DNA from 2 places in the Stenotrophomonas sp. STEN147 genome. Region 2 is predicted to be linked to the other one. Evidence: riboswitches for the same ligand, from Rfam matches in the RefSeq annotation. Region 2 holds a riboswitch; the other holds the start of a gene.

Region 1 (7,906 bases), on a different contig from region 2:
CGGCATCCGCTACCACGCGCGCGATTTCGCCCTGGTGCGGGCCAAGGCACTGGGGGTTCCCGTGCTGCTGGGCAGCGCGACACCGTCGCTGGAAACCCTGCACAACGCCTATGCCGGTCGTTACCTGCACCTGCGCCTGAAGCAGCGTGCCGGCGACGCGCGGCCGCCACGCGTGCGCATCCTCGATGTGCGCAAACGTCCCCTGCAGGACGGTCTTTCGGCCGAAGTGCTGGCCGGCATCGGCGAGCACCTGCAGCGCGGCCAGCAGGTGCTGGTGTTCAAGAACCGGCGTGGTTACGCACCGGTACTGCTGTGCCATGACTGCGGCTGGACCGCGCCGTGCCAGCGCTGCGACGCGCCGATGACCGTGCATGGCGGCGGCCGTCGCCTGCAGTGCCATCACTGCGGTGCGCGGCAACCGGCGCCACTGGCCTGCCCCGCCTGCGGCAGCCTGGCCCTGCAGCCACAGGGAATCGGCACCGAGCGGCTGGAGGAGCACCTCACCGCCGCCTTCGCCGAGTACCCGGTGGTGCGCATCGACCGCGGCACCACCGCCCGCCGCGATGCGCTGGAACAGCAGCTGGCCAAGCTGGGGGACCAGGCCGGCATCCTGGTCGGCACGCAGATCCTGGCCAAGGGCCACGATCTGCCCAGACTCACGCTGGTGGTGGTGGTCGGCATCGACGAGGGCCTGTTCTCGGCCGACTTCCGCGCCAGCGAGAAACTCGCGCAGCAGTTGATCCAGGTCGCCGGCCGCGCCGGGCGCGCCCGCGATCCGGGCGAGGTGTGGCTGCAGACCCACCATCCGGGTCATCCCCTGCTGGAGACGCTGGTCAACGGCGGCTACCACCCGTTCGCGCAGGCCGAGCTGAACCAGCGGCAGGCCGCCGGCTTCCCGCCATTCGCGCATCTGGCACTGATGCGTGCCGAAGCGCAGCAGGTGGAGCACGCCAACGCGTTCCTGCTGGCTGCACGGCGACTGCTGGGCGAACAGGCGCTGGTGGAGGCGTACGGACCGATGCCGGCACCGATGCCGCGCCGGGCCGGCTACCAGCGCACGCAGCTGCTGCTCTCATCGGCACAGCGCCCGCCTCTGCACGGCGTGCTGGCGCAGCTGGTACCGCAGCTGTATGCCTTGCCGGAAGCCCGCAAGGTGCGCTGGTCGCTGGATGTGGATCCGACGGATCTGTATTGAATGCATGCAGAATCCGCCGGGCATGGCCCGGCGCTACCGTTACCGCGCGCGGCTCCCGCTTACGTCAGCGGTGACATCACGCCGCGCTGGTAAGCGGGTCGCTCACGCAGCCGGGCGTACCACTCGGCCAGGTGGGGCAGGTCCGGACGCTGGATCGGCAGTTCATACCAGGCGTACACCAGTGAACCCAACGGGATGTCGCCCATCGCGAATGTCGCGCCCGACAGCCACGGCTGCGTGGCCAGCGTCGCATCGGCCATCGCCAGGTAATCGGCGGCGCGCACGATGGCGGCATTGATGCGCGATTCGTCGCGGTCTGCCGGCGCGGTGCGCATGATGCCCCAGATCAGATCGCTGTACAGCGGCGCCATCCGCGAAGTGCTCCAGTCCATCCATTTCTCGGCCTGTGCACGTTCCATCGGATCCTCCGCGTACAGTGTCCCCAGCGCGTAGCGCGCGCTCAGGTAACGCACGATGGCGTTGGACTCCCACAGCGGCAGGCCGTGGTCCTCGATCACCGGCACCAGGCTGTTGGGGTTCATCGCCAGGTATTCCGGCGTCTGTGTGCCACCGTGGCTGCCGCCCACTTCGATGGACTCGTAGGGCAGGCCGATCTCTTCGGCACACCACAGCACCTTGCGGACGTTGCTGGAATTGCGACGGCCCCAGATCTTCAACATGCGGGTATTCCTTGCGGGCAATGCGAGCGGCAACGATACGCCTGATCGGTGTACATGTGGGCGTGCGGAATGATGCGCGGGGGCGTCGGCCGGGCATGGCCCGGCGCTACCGGTTCTTCTTCGGCAGCGCGCGCACGTAGGATGACTTGCCATCCTTCTTCAGTTCGAACAGGCCGATCGCCGCCAGCAGATCACTCAGCTTTCCATAGCCATAGTTGCGCGAATCGAACGAGGCCTGGTTGGCGATCTGGCTGCCCACCGGCCCCAGGTGCGACCAGCCGTCTTCGCCTTCCGCTGCGGACACGGCGCGGCGCAGCATCTTCACCAGACGTGTATCGCTGCGCATTTCCGCGCCGCTCTTGCGCGGGCGCACTTCGTCGCCGCTGCCCGTTTCACCGGTGGCCGGCTCGATGGCACCCGGCTCTGCCGTGCCCTGTTCCACTTCCGGCACGCTGGCATGGGCCTGGCCCAGTGCTTCCAGATAGGTGAATTTGGAACAGGCATTGACGAAGGGTTCCGGCGTCTTCTTTTCGCCGAAGCCATACACCTTCACCCCGTCGGTCAACAGACGCATCACCATTGGAGTGAAATCAGCATCGCTGGAGACGATGGCGAAGCCGTCGAGGTTGCGCGCGTACAGCAGGTCCATCGCATCGATCACCATGGCCATGTCCGAGGCGTTCTTGCCCTTGCTGTAGGCGAACTGCTGGATGGGCCGGATCGCGTACTCGTGCAGCACCGCCTCCCAGCCTTTCAGCCGTGGGCTCTTCCAGTTGCCGTAGGCACGGCGGACATTGGCCACGCCGTAGCGGGCCACCTCCGCCAGCACTTCGTCGATCTTCGATGCGGGCGCGTTGTCGGCATCGATCAACAGGGCGATGCGCTTTTCCGGTTCGCTCATGGGCCTCTCGCTGGCGGTTGCCTGAATCCGAGTATCGCCGATCCGCGCGCACGCTGACGTGACAGGCCGCCGCCGTGCGAAGATGCCGGACGGTTCCCCATGCCCCCTGGAGTGAGTCGATGAGTCGTGAGCGCGTTCCCCACCTGGTCGTTGTCGGCGGCGGTTTTGCCGGCCTCTGGGCCACCCGTGCGCTGGCACGCGAACGCATCCGCATCACCCTGGTCGACCGCCGCAACCATCACCTGTTCCAGCCGCTGCTGTACCAGGTCGCCACTGCAGGCCTGTCAGCGCCGGACATCGCCGCACCGCTGCGCCACATCCTCGGCCACCAGCGCAACGTGGAAGTGCGGCTCGGTGAGGTCGTGGTCATCGACAGGCAGCTCCGCCAGGTGCGGCTGGCCGACGGCAGCACGCTGGACTACGACAGCCTGCTGCTGGCTACCGGCGCCACTCACGCCTACTTCGGCAACGACCAGTGGGCCGATGATGCGCCCGGCCTGAAAACCCTCGACGATGCCATTGCCCTGCGCCGCAAGCTGCTGCTGGCGTTCGAGCGCGCCGAAGCCGAACCGGACCCGGCCAGGAAGGCGGCATGGCTCAGCTTTGCCGTCGTCGGCGGCGGCCCGACCGGCGTCGAACTGGCGGGCACCCTGGCCGAGATTGCGCGCCATACGCTGCGCAATGAATTCCGCCACATCGATCCGGCCAGCGCCAAGGTGCGCCTGGTGGAAGCCGGTCCACGCGTGCTGTCCTCGTTCCCGGAAGTGCTCTCGCTGAAGGCGCGCCGGCAGCTGGAAAAGCTGGGTGTGGAAGTGCTGACCGGAACCCCGGTGAGCAACATCGACAGCCAGGGCTTCACGCTGGGTGACCAGTTCGTGCCGGCGCGCACCGTGGTGTGGGCGGCCGGCGTGGCCGCCTCGCCGCTGGCGCGCACGCTGGACGTGCCACTGGACCGTGCCGGGCGCGTGCAGGTGCAGCCGGACCTGACCCTGCCCGGGCATCCGGAACTGTTCGTGGCCGGCGATCTGGCCGCCGTGAACCAAGCCAATGGCAAGCCCGTGCCCGGCGTAGCGCCCGCGGCCAAGCAGATGGGCAAGTACGTGGCCGAGGTCATCCGCGCGCGCCTGCACGGCAGGCCGGAGCCCGGGCCCTTCAAGTACGCGGACTACGGCAACCTGGCCACCATCGGCCGCATGGCCGCCATCGTGCACCTGGGGCGCCTGCAGCTGTCGGGCGTGCTGGCCTGGTGGTTCTGGCTGGCCGCGCACGTGTTCTTCCTGATCGGCTTCCGCAACCGCATCGTGGTGCTGCTGAACTGGGCGGTGGCGTACTGGAGCTACCAGCGCAGCGCACGCATCATCTTCGGCGATGACCAGGATGACCGCCGGCCGAAACGGTAGCGCAGGTCTGCAACGGGGTCGGATCCCCTTCCTGCGGAAAGGGGTCTGACCCCACGTTGGGCACGGCACTACAAAGATGCGGAATCCAATGCCTGCAGCCACGCCAGCTTGCGCTCGCGCGGCAGCTGTTTGAGCTGCCACTCGGCGCGCGAAGCCGCGGCGCGGTCCGGGTACTCACGCACGGCCAGGATGCGCAGCGGCGGGCGGGCCCGGGTGTAGCGCGCCCCGGTGCCGGCGCGATGGGCGGCGAAACGCGCGTCCACGTCGGTGCTGATGCCAGCGTAGTAGCTGCCATCGTGGCATTCGAGCAGGTACAGGAACCACGGGCGGCGGGAGGGGGCCATGCCGGGATTATGCCGTGCTGCACCGCAGCGGATATACTGCCCGCGAATGCAGGAGAGAGGCGCCGCGCTGGCGCCCGCCGAAGGCGCAGGCTCCCATGATCGCTCAGGCCGGTGGGCTGGAATCCCACCAACCATGCATTCGACTCGCCGAGCTGGAGAGAGGTCACCGGGCATGCCCGGTACGATCCGCCGAAGGGGCACGCGGCCTACGCCGCTGAACTCTCAGGCAAAAGGACAGCGGGAGCGGCACCGGTCATCGTCATCCCGTCATTGCGCAGGCAATGGCGGCGTCCGCGCATGGCCGGCCCCACCGCGTCCGGAGCCTGTTCCATGTTGCTGTCCATCATCTACCTGATCGCCATTTCCGCCGAAGCCATGACCGGCGCACTGTCCGCGGGACGCCGCCGCATGGATCTGTTCGGCGTGGTCATGATCGCCTGCGTTACCGCACTCGGCGGTGGTTCACTGCGCGACATCCTGCTTGGCCACTATCCGCTGGGCTGGGTCAAACATCCCGAGTACCTCGGCTTCACCGTGTGCGCGGCGCTGATCGCCACCTGGGTCGCACGCTGGATGCACCACTTCCGCCGCACCTTCCTGGTGCTCGACGGCCTGGGCCTGATCGCCTTCACCCTGATCGGCTGCTCGATCGCACGCGAGGCCGGTCATGCCACGCCGATCGTGCTGATCGCCGGCATGCTGACCGGCGCGTTCGGCGGCGTGCTGCGCGACATCCTCTGCAACGAGGTGCCGCTCATCTTCCAGAAGGAGCTGTACGCGATCATCGCGCTGCTGACCGGCGCCGCCTATCTGCTGCTGCTGCACTGGAACGTGTCCGATGCCACGGCCATCCTGTGCTGCCTGGCGGGCGGCTTCGCCCTGCGCCTGCTGGCGATCCATTACCGCTGGGAAATGCCGAAGTTCGTGTATCACGACGAAGTGCATTGAACGATGGCGTGTTCGCCGGGCATGGCCCGGCGCTCCCCTTCGTGCCCTGCACCACCCCGGCGATGGACCTGGCGCTGTCGCTCATGCGCAGCGCCAGGCGCATCGCCGGTGCGGACGGGCCGGTCTCCAACTCCGACCGGCCCTGATCGCGGCCGCACCCCCGCAGGCGCTGGCCGCCATCCACACACATGCCGCGCTCAGGCGGCTTCTGACACTGTCACTTCGCGACGGGCGCGCACGGCCGCGGCCAGTCGCTCTAGCACCGTCACCGTGGTGTCCCAGTCGATGCAGCCATCGGTGATGCTCTGCCCGTAGACCAGCGGCTGGCCTTCCACCAGTTCCTGCCGGCCTCCCACCAGATGGCTCTCGATCATCACACCCACGATGCGCTGTTCGCCGTCTTCCAACTGAACGGCGATGTCTTCGATCACCTTCGGCTGGTTTTCCGGGTTTTTCAGGCTGTTGGCATGGCTGGCATCGATCATCAGCCGCGTTGGCAGCCTGGCCTTGGCCAGTGCCTGGCAGGCGTCGGCCACGCTGGCCGCGTCGTAGTTCGGCTGCTTGCCGCCGCGCAGGATCACATGGCAATCCGGGTTGCCGGTGGTCGAAACGATGGCGGTACCGCCCTGCTTGGTCACCGACAGGAAGTGATGCGGGTTGGAGGCCGCGCCGACCGCGTCGGCCGCGATCTTGACGTTGCCATCGGTGCCGTTCTTGAAGCCCACCGGGCACGACAGGCCGGAGGCCAGTTCGCGGTGCACCTGGCTTTCGGTGGTGCGTGCGCCGATCGCGCCCCATGCCACCAGGTCGGCGATGTACTGCGGCGAGATCACGTCGAGGAATTCAACGCCGGCCGGCAGGCCCAGCTTGTTGATGTCGCGCAGCAGGCCGCGGGCAATGCGCAGGCCCTTGTCGATCCGGAAGCTGCCGTCCAGGTCAGGATCGTTGATCAGGCCCTTCCAGCCCACCGTGGTGCGCGGCTTCTCGAAGTACACGCGCATGACGATCTCCAGCTCGCCGGCCAGCGCGTCGCGCAGAGGCTTCAAGCGCTGTGCGTACTCGATGGCCGCATTGGGATCGTGGATCGAACACGGGCCGACCACGACCGCCAGGCGATCGTCGCGGCCATGCAGGATCTGGTGCAGGGCCGCGCGCGAAGCACTGACGGTGTCGGAGGCTTCATCGTCACACGGCAGCATCGCCAGCAGCTGGGCAGGCGGTGCGAGCGGTTCGATGGTGCGGATGCGCAGGTCGTCGGTATGGGGGGGCATGGGGGAGGTCTCCGGTACGTTGGGGGTCCCCAGCGAGGCGGCATGAAAAAAGCCGCCAGGTTCGCTGGCGGCTTTCGGGAATGCGTCTGAAGCTTTCTTCAGGGTGAGCGCAGTCCTTCCTCCGCCAGTGGCTTCGGAAAGTAATACCAGTAAAAGCGGGTAGCGGCTGCGTTCATGGGATGTATTGATAGCACAGCTTCTGCGCAGCACAAAATGTTTCATCCGCAACTGGGGAAGCGGTTCAGCAGCACGGCGATCTAGCGACTGCCATGCACTTCCACGTCCAGCAGCAGGCCCTCGTGGATATCGGCCCAGCGCTCCAGCACCTGGTCCAGCTCCCGCCTCGCCTCCTCCAGCTGCTCGGGGTTGAGCAGGGACCGCGCCGTGTAGAGATCGGAGACCAGCCGCCGCAGGGTCGATTCCGGTATCGCCACCGAGGGCCCGTCCACATCCGGCAACTGCAACGCCGGAGTCTCGCCGGGAGGGCCGAACAGCGTGACCTGGAGCGTGCTCTGCATGATCGACTCCCCTGCGGGTGGACGTGGGCAATGCACTGTTTACCGCGTCTGGCGCACCAGCGCATGTGCCGGTGTGCGGATCGATCGTGTCGCGACTGGACCGATGGTGCCACCGCGTTGAGATCTTCCTTCCAGGCTTCCCACCCTTCGGCCCGGAAGGGGCGTGCAGGCGATCGATGCGCGGTTATACGGGCAACGGCATATGCGATACTTCCGCCGCGTTCATGACGTGTCGCGTACTGCCTTGGCATTCCACGCGGACATGTGCTCAAGATGGTTTGCCACCGGAAAAGGGTGGCCGGGTCGGCAAAGCCCGAGGAGATGTTGTTTACGCTTGTCAGCCGGCGTCGCCTTGCGCGGCGCCGGCTGGCAATCCGTCCGCGTTCCATGGCGGGCGGTGCGTGGGGGCGCTTGCGCCCGCCGGTATCAGCATCTCCCGGTCTTTGCCGCCACGTACCGTCCGCCACCTCTTCCGGTGGCGGTGTCGTCTGTCCTGTACGGAGCACACGCCATGAACACACCACACGTTCCCTTCCCCGGTGCCCACCCCGATCCGGCCAATGCCGATCAGGCGCCGTTCGATCCCAACAGTCTGGTCGCCCACCTGCAACGCATCGGCAGCGGTGCGGCCGCCGATGGCCAACCCTGG
Region 2 (7,906 bases):
CCGCCTCGGCTCGCGCCTGCCGTTCCGCATGGCCGGTTTTCCGTGGCTGACCTGCTGCGCCCTGGCGATCCTGGCACTGATCTTCGGCCTGCTGCTGAGCGAGGCGCATACGCGCCTGCAGTTCCTGTCGATGGTGGCCCTGACCGCCACGATCGCGGCCGGCAGTGCCATCGCGCGCCGCATGCGCGAGGCCTGATCCCGTACTGCCGAGCGTGGGCTCGGCTCTACAGCGGGCATACATCCTGCGTGCCATCCTGTTCGCGGGGCCGTCATCGGCCCGCTGAACTGGAGCACCCCATGTTGCGCAGTCGTCCGTTCCTGATGTTCACCGGCCAGGCCGAGGCGGCCCTGGCCCTGTACGCCGAGGCGTTCGCCGATTTCCGGCTGCTTGCCCTGCAACGCCATCCCGACGGCGCAGGGGCGGGAGTACCCGGCCAGGTGCGGCAGGCGACCTTCATGCTCGGCGGCACCAACTATCTGTGCTTCGACAGCCTGGATGTGCACGACTTCACCTTCAGTCCGTCGATCTCGCTGTTCGTCGAGTGCGGTGGCGCCGAACAGTTCGAGCGCGCGGCGCGCGTGCTGGGCGAGGGCGGGCACTGGCTGATGCCGGTGGGCGACTACGATTTCAGCAACCGCTACGGCTGGGTGCAGGACCGGTTCGGTGTGTCCTGGCAGTTGAGCCTGGGGCAGATGCCGGATCCGTGATCGGTTCAGCCGCTGCGCTCGCCGGGCATGGCCCGGCGCTACCGTAAACGAAAACGGCCCGCTTGCGCGGGCCGTTCCGTCAATCACGCTTCGACTTCATCATCCTTGTAGGCGTCGACCGGGATGCAGGCGCACATCACGTTCTTGTCGCCGTAGACGTTGTCGACGCGGGCCACCGGCGGCCAGTACTTCTGCAGCTTCAGGCTGGGCAGCGGGAAGGCGGCCAGCTCGCGCGGATAGGCGTGGGTCCACTCGCTGGCCGTCACCGCGGTGGCGGTGTGCGGCGCGTTCTTCAGCGGATTGTCCTCGCGGTCCAGGCGTCCATCCTCGATCGCACGGATTTCCTCGCGGATCTGGATCATGGCGTCGATGAAGCGGTCCAGCTCATGCAGCGACTCGCTTTCGGTGGGCTCGACCATCAGCGTGCCGGCCACCGGGAAGCTCAGCGTCGGCGCGTGGAAGCCGAAGTCGATCAGGCGCTTGGCCACGTCCTCGGCGCCGATGCCGCTGCTCTTCTCCAGCGGGCGCACATCGAGGATGCACTCATGCGCCACCAGGCCATTGCGGCCGGTGTACAGCGTCCTGAAGTGCGGCGCCAGGCGCTTGGCGATGTAGTTGGCATTGAGCTGCGCGACCTGGGTCGCCTTGCGCAGGCCCTCGCGGCCCATCATCGCGATGTACATCCAGCTGATCGGCAGGATCGAGGCGCTGCCGAAGCTGGCGGCGCTGACCATGCCGACGGGGCCGTTGTCACCCAGCTTGCCCGGCAGGAACGGGGCCAGGTGCGCCTTGACCGCGCACGGGCCGACGCCCGGGCCGCCGCCGCCGTGCGGGATGCAGAAGGTCTTGTGCAGGTTCAGGTGGGAAACGTCCGAACCCCACTTGCCCGGCTTGGCCACGCCGACCAGGGCGTTCATGTTGGCACCGTCGGTGTACACCTGGCCGCCGTGCTTGTGGATGATCTCGCAGATCTCGACCACCTCCTCCTCGAACACGCCGTGCGTGGACGGGTAGGTCATCATGATCGCGGCCAGGCGGTCGCTGTACTTCTCGGCGTTGAGGCGGATGTCCTCGACATCGACATTGCCGTTGGCATCGGTCTTGGTGACCACCACCTTCATGCCGCACATCTGTGCCGAGGCCGGGTTGGTACCGTGGGCCGAATCCGGAATCAGGCAGATGTCGCGATGCTCCTCACCACGCGAGCGGTGGTAGGCGCGGATCGCCAGCAGGCCGGCGTACTCGCCCTGTGCACCCGAGTTCGGCTGCAGGCTGACCGCATCGTAGCCGGTGCATTCGACCAGCATCGCTTCCAGCGACTCGATCAGTTCCTTGTAGCCCAGTGCCTGGTCGGCCGGCACCAGCGGATGGATCTGCGAGAACTCCGGCCAGGTCACCGGGATCATCTCGGCGGTGGCGTTGAGCTTCATGGTGCACGAGCCCAGCGGGATCATCGTGCGGTCCATCGCCAGGTCCTTGTCGGCCAGCGAACGCAGGTAGCGCAGCAGTTCGTGCTCGCTGTGGTGCGTGTTGAACACCGGATGGGTCAGGAACGCGGACTGGCGCAGCAGCCCGGCCGGCAGCGCGTCGGCGGTGCTGGCATCCAGTGCATCGACATCGGCATCGGCACCGAAGACGGCGGCCAGCGCGACCACATCGGCGCGGGTGGCGGTCTCGTCCAGGCTGATGCCGACCGAGTCGCTGTCGATCGCGCGCAGGTTGTAGCCGGCGGCGCGCGCCTTGGCATGGATCTCATCGGCGTGCACGCCGGTGACGTGCAGGGTGTCGAAGAAGTCGCCAGCAACCTGCACGCCGGCCTTGCGCAGTGCGGCGGCGAGGATCGCGGCCAGGCGGTGCGTGCGGCGGGCGATGCGGGTCAGGCCTTCCGGACCGTGGTAGACGGCGTACATCGAGGCCATCACCGCCAGCAGGACCTGTGCGGTACAGATGTTGGAGGTGGCCTTCTCGCGGCGGATATGCTGCTCGCGGGTCTGCAGGGTCAGGCGGTAGGCCGGGTTGCCCTGCGCATCGATCGAGACGCCGATCAGGCGGCCGGGCATCGAGCGCTTGTAGGCGTCGCGGCAGGCCATGAACGCCGCGTGCGGGCCACCGAAGCCGAACGGCACGCCGAAACGCTGGCTGTTGCCGACCACGATGTCCGCGCCCCATTCGCCCGGTGCGGCGAGCAGGGTCAGCGCCAGCAGATCGGTGGCCACGGCGACCAGGCCCCCGCGTGCATGCACGGCCTCGACCAGTGCGCGGTAGTCGGCCACCTGGCCGAACGTATCCGGATACTGCAGCAGCACGCCGAAGCTGTCCGCTTCCAGCGCTTCGGCCGGGGTGCCGACGCGCAGCACGATGCCCATGGGCTCGGCGCGGGTGCGCAGCAGCTCCAGGGTCTGCGGGTGCACGGCATCGTGCACGAAGAAGGTGTCCGACTTCGACTTGGCCGAACGCTTGGCCAGGGTCATTGCTTCGGCCGCTGCGGTGGCTTCGTCCAGCAGCGAGGCGTTGGCGATCTCCATGCCGGTCAGGTCGGCGCACAGGGTCTGGAAGTTGATCAGCGCTTCCATGCGGCCCTGCGAGATCTCCGCCTGGTACGGGGTGTAGGCGGTGTACCAGGCCGGGTTTTCCAGGATGTTGCGCAGGATCACGTTCGGCGTGTGGGTGCCGTAATACCCCTGGCCGATGAAGCTGCGCAGCACGGTGTTCTTGTCGGCGATCGCGCGGATCTTCGCCAGTGCCTCCACTTCGGTGATCGACTCCGGCAGCGCCAGCGCTGCCGGCGACTTGATCTTGGCCGGCACGATGGCATCGGTCATCGCATCCAGCGACGCGTGGCCGACGACGTCGAGCATCTGCGCGATCTCGGCGTCATTGGGGCCGATATGGCGCTCGACGAACGCACTGTGGTGCTCGAGCTCACGCAGGGAAGGGGTGTTCTGGGACATGGCGAAGGATCCGTCAGGAAAGGGCACACGCACGGGCACAAGCCGCCGGATGGCGGGCTGCGGGGCGCCCCTCTGTCCTTTTGCCTGAGAGTTTGGAAGCGCGGCTGGCCGCAGCTTCGTGCCCCTTCGGCGCCGGATCGAACCGGTCTCTCCAGAGTTGTGTTGCGGGTGGTATCGGGCCTGAGCGATTACGGGCGTTGCGCCTTCGGCAGCGGTGTTCCGCTTCTCCCACCGTGTTGCCCGCCGATTATAGCCGGTTATGGCCCGCTGCCGAGGCCGCCCCGGGGGGGGGCACGTCGCCTGAATGGCCGATGGCCCGGGCGTGCGTTTTGTGCAGTGCTGCATGGCATCGGGCGCATTCCCCGCCTATGATGGGCGGATACCCGAATTCATCTGGCGCCGTCCCTGCTGCAGCGGGACCGGCGCCCGCCGTGCGTGCCGCGCATGGCCTTGCCGGACACCGTTCACATGACCGCCGCTGCTGCTCCGTCCACCCGTCGCATGGCCCTGCTGCTCGCGGGCCTGGCCATGTTCGGCCCGTTCTCCATCGACACCATTTTCCCGGCCTTCCCGCAGCTGGCCCAGCGCCTGGCGGTGGATGAGGTGGCCGTCCAGCAGACCATCAGCGTCTACCTGCTGTTCTATGGCCTGATGAGCCTGGCGCACGGGCCGCTGTCCGATGCCTGGGGCCGCAAGCGGGTGATTTTGGGCGGCCTGGTGGTATTTGCCGGGGCCTCGGTCGGCTGCGCGCTGTCCACCGACCTGCCGACCCTGCTGGCGTTCCGCGCGCTGCAGGGCCTGTCGGCGGGCGTGGGGATGATCGTCGGCCGCGCGGTGATCCGTGACCTGTACCACGGCCATGACGCCCAGCGGTTGATGAGCCAGGTCTCGATGCTGTTCGGCATCGCGCCGGCCATCGCCCCGATCATCGGTGGCTGGATTCTGCTCAGCGGTGCCGGCTGGCCGCTGATCTTCTGGTTCCTCGTGGTGTTCTCGCTGGTGCTGCTGGTGGCCACCGCGCGCTTCCTGCCGGAAACGCATCCGCTGGAGGCGCGGGTACCACTGTCGCCGCGCGCACTGCTGCGTGACTATGTGCGCATCGGCTTCAACCCGCGTTTCCTGCGCCTGGCCCTGGCCGGCAGCATCGGCTTCGGCGGCATTTTCCTGTACATCGCTTCCGCGCCGGTGTTCGTGATGCAGCACCTGCATCTGGGCGAAGGCGATTTCGCCTGGCTGTTCATTCCCACCATCGGTGGCATGACGGCCGGCGCGTTCCTGTCCGGGCGCATGGCCGGGCACACCACGCCGACCCGGCAGGTGACCATCGGCTTCTCCCTGTGCGCGCTGTCGACACTGCTCAACGTCGGCTACGTGGTGCTGGCGGCGGAGTTCGCGCTGCCGTGGGCGGTACTGCCCATTTTCCTGGGCGGCATGGGCATGGCGCTGATCTTCCCGATCCTGGCGCTGGCCGTGCTCGACATGTATCCGCACCAGCGCGGCCTGGCCTCGTCGCTGCAGGCCTTCGCGCAGCTGATGATCAGCACCGTGGTGGCCGGTGTCGTCTCGCCCCTGCTCAGTGCCAGCCCGCTGCATCTGGCGCTGGGGCAGGCCGGCTTCTTCGCCGCCGGGTTTGCGTTCTGGTACTGGGAACACCGCCGTGAGCGCGCAGTGCAGGCCGTGGTCACGGACCTCTGACCGGCCGCAGGGGCGGTGGCGGGCGACCCGTGAAGCGGCGCCACGGCCGGGGTGCGCTATCCTTGCGCCCCCCCGTAGCGATGCCGCCCCCATGTCCACCACCTCCAAGACCCGTCGCGACCAGCGCCGCCGCCAGGAAGAGAAGGCTGCCAACAAGGCCGCCGCCCAGGCTTCACCGGTGGAGCCGCATGCCGAACTGCGCGATGCGCAGCGCACGCTGCTGGCAGGTGTCGTGCGCCGCGATGGCGAGTGGGTGCTGGGCATGGATGGCCGTATCGCCGGCCATAGCGAGAGTGCCGCGCAGGTGCTGGCGTTGATCATGCAGGCCGGTGAACTGCACGAGCGCAACGGTACGCCGGTGCGTCTGATGTATTCCGACGCGCTGCGCGATGCCGCGCAGGCCGAGGCCAGGGAGAAGGGCCAGACCTTCGAGGAATACAAGGCCGAGCTGGCCGCCGCGATGGCGGCGAAGAAGAACAGCTGATCCGTAGTGGGCAGCGCCGGACCCTGTCCGGCGAGCGCAGCGGTGCGATCAATGCCGCCGGGCATGGCCCGGCGCTACCGGAACGGAAGGGGCGGATCCTCGCGGATCCGCCCCTTTTCTCATTTCGCCGCCGGTGCCGCGCTGGCCTGCCAGCCGCACATCTGGCCTTCGTTCTGCTGCTTGAGCCACTCATTGACCGGGCTGAAGTACTCGATCATCGGGCCGGCATCCAGCTTGTCGCTGCCGGTCAGCTCCTTCAGCGTGGCCTGCCACGGCTGGCTGGCGCCCTTGCTGAGCATCGCCCAGTACTTCTGGCCGGCTTCCTTGTTGCCGTAGAACGTGCACTCGTGCAGCGGGCCCTTGTAACCCGACGCATCGCACAGGCCCTTGTAGAACTGGAACTGCAGGATGCGGGCAAGGAAGTAGCGGGTGTACGGCGTATTGCCCGGCACGTGGTACTTCGCGCCCGGATCGAAGAACTCCTCGCCGCGGGTGCTGGCCGGGGCAACGCCCTGGTACTTGGCCTTCAGATCCCACCATGCCTTGTTGTAGTTGTCGGCGGTGATCGACCCATCGAACACGCCCCAGCGCCAGCGGTCGATCATCAGGCCGAAGGGCAGGAATGAAACGCCCGACAGCGCCATGCGCATCTGCGCGTTGATCACGGCCTCACGGCTTTCCTGCGGTGCGTCAACCAGGCCGATCGAGTTCAGGTACTTGGGCGTCATCGCCAGCACGATCGTGTCGCCGATTGCTTCGTGGAAGCCATCGTTGGCGCCGCCCTGGAACAGGGGCGGCAACGGGTTGTAGGCCAGGTCGTAGTAGATGTGGCCCAGCTCGTGATAGATGGTGGTGAAGTTCTCTTCGTTCGGCTTGATGCACATCTTGGTGCGCACATCGCCTTCCATGTTCATGTCCCAGGCGCTGGCGTGGCAGACCACGTCACGGTCGTCAGGCTTGATGAACTGGGTCTTGTCCCAGTACGACTGCGGCAGCGAGGGCATGCCCAGCGACACGTAGAAATCCTGTGCGCGCTCGGTCATCTGTTTCGCGGTACGCAGTTCGGCCTCGCGCTGGGCCCTGTACTGGCCCGCGACGCTGGCATCCTTGCCGGCCTTGGCCAGCGCAGCACTCAGGTTGGTCTGGTACTGCTTTTCCAGTGCGGCGGTGATGTCCAGGCTTCCGGCACCGGGATAGGGCTCCAGCTGGTCCCACAGGTTGGACCAGTCCTGCTGCCACATGTTGCCCAGCAGGTGCGCGGCGATCAGGCCATTACCCACCTCGGCCTTGTCCTTGCCGTAGGTCTTGTCCAGCTTGCCGCGCGCGTAGCAGTGCAGCTGCTCGTACATCGGCTTGACCTGCTCCCACAGGCGGTCGGTTTCCGGGCCGATCTGCTCCGGCGGCATGTCATAGCCGCTGCGCCACATCTGCCCGGCATCGGTGAAGCCCATGCCCTTGGCGCCTTCGTTCACCAGGCTGACGAACTTCTGGTAGTCGCCACGCATGTTCCGCGTGGTGCTGTGCCAGCCCTGCCAGGCATCAAGCTGCGCGTCGTAGTCGCGGCTGCGTGCCAGCACCTGTTCCAGTTCCCCCAGCTGGCGGCAGGAGGCCGGGTCGTTGGCATCGGTGCAGTACTTGCCGGCACCGTAGCTGCCCTCCATGCGGGTGGCGATCTGGGTCAGCTCGGCCAGCTTGGCCGGGTCGCGCGGTGCCGGCATCGAGGACATCAGCTTCAGCAGATGGATCGCACGCTTGCTGTCTGCGCTCATCGGCTGGCCCTCGAACTTCGCGGCCTGCTCGATCCAGCTGTTGAGCTGGGTCAGTGAACGCTCGTTGGCCTTGGCCGCGATGCGCTCCGAATCGCTGTTGATGTAGGTGGAAGACAGCCACTGCGCCGAGGTCATCTCCGGATAGGCAGCCTTGTATTCGGCATTGATGCGGGCAACGAACTGGTCGGCGGTCTCGCCGGCCGGTGCGCTGCTGCCGGCGGTCTCGGCGCCGGGGGACGCTTCCTTCTTGCAGGCAGCCAGGGCCAGCGTGGCGGCGGCGACAGCAGCGGCCAGCAGGA

What was found. Region 2 has a riboswitch for glycine ahead of gcvP (aminomethyl-transferring glycine dehydrogenase). Riboswitches for the same ligand answer to the same signal wherever they lie in the genome.
Region 1: another riboswitch for glycine. It lies ahead of ACVOKU_RS09480 (trimeric intracellular cation channel family protein); the one in region 2 lies ahead of gcvP (aminomethyl-transferring glycine dehydrogenase).

What each region holds. Positions count from the first base shown of each region.
Region 1 is NZ_JBRRCG010000007.1:87,193-95,098, forward strand. Features, by position in the region: gene ACVOKU_RS09455 (primosomal protein N') at 1-1,195, shown strand, start outside; gene ACVOKU_RS09460 (glutathione S-transferase family protein) at 1,255-1,875, opposite strand; gene ACVOKU_RS09465 (NYN domain-containing protein) at 1,982-2,776, opposite strand; gene ACVOKU_RS09470 (NAD(P)/FAD-dependent oxidoreductase) at 2,896-4,176, shown strand; gene ACVOKU_RS09475 (GIY-YIG nuclease family protein) at 4,245-4,520, opposite strand; glycine riboswitch at 4,560-4,649, shown strand; glycine riboswitch at 4,663-4,768, shown strand; gene ACVOKU_RS09480 (trimeric intracellular cation channel family protein) at 4,851-5,468, shown strand; gene ACVOKU_RS09485 (hypothetical protein) at 5,465-5,614, shown strand; gene ACVOKU_RS09490 (3-deoxy-7-phosphoheptulonate synthase) at 5,666-6,739, opposite strand; gene ACVOKU_RS09495 (hypothetical protein) at 6,997-7,257, opposite strand; gene ACVOKU_RS09500 (hypothetical protein) at 7,769-7,906, shown strand, end outside.
Region 2 is NZ_JBRRCG010000021.1:54,110-62,015, forward strand. Features, by position in the region: gene ACVOKU_RS16755 (amino acid permease) at 1-196, shown strand, start outside; gene ACVOKU_RS16760 (VOC family protein) at 298-708, shown strand; gene gcvP (aminomethyl-transferring glycine dehydrogenase) at 792-3,659, opposite strand; glycine riboswitch at 3,722-3,824, opposite strand; gene ACVOKU_RS16770 (multidrug effflux MFS transporter) at 4,128-5,354, shown strand; gene ACVOKU_RS16775 (hypothetical protein) at 5,446-5,838, shown strand; gene ACVOKU_RS16780 (M2 family metallopeptidase) at 5,958-7,906, opposite strand, start outside.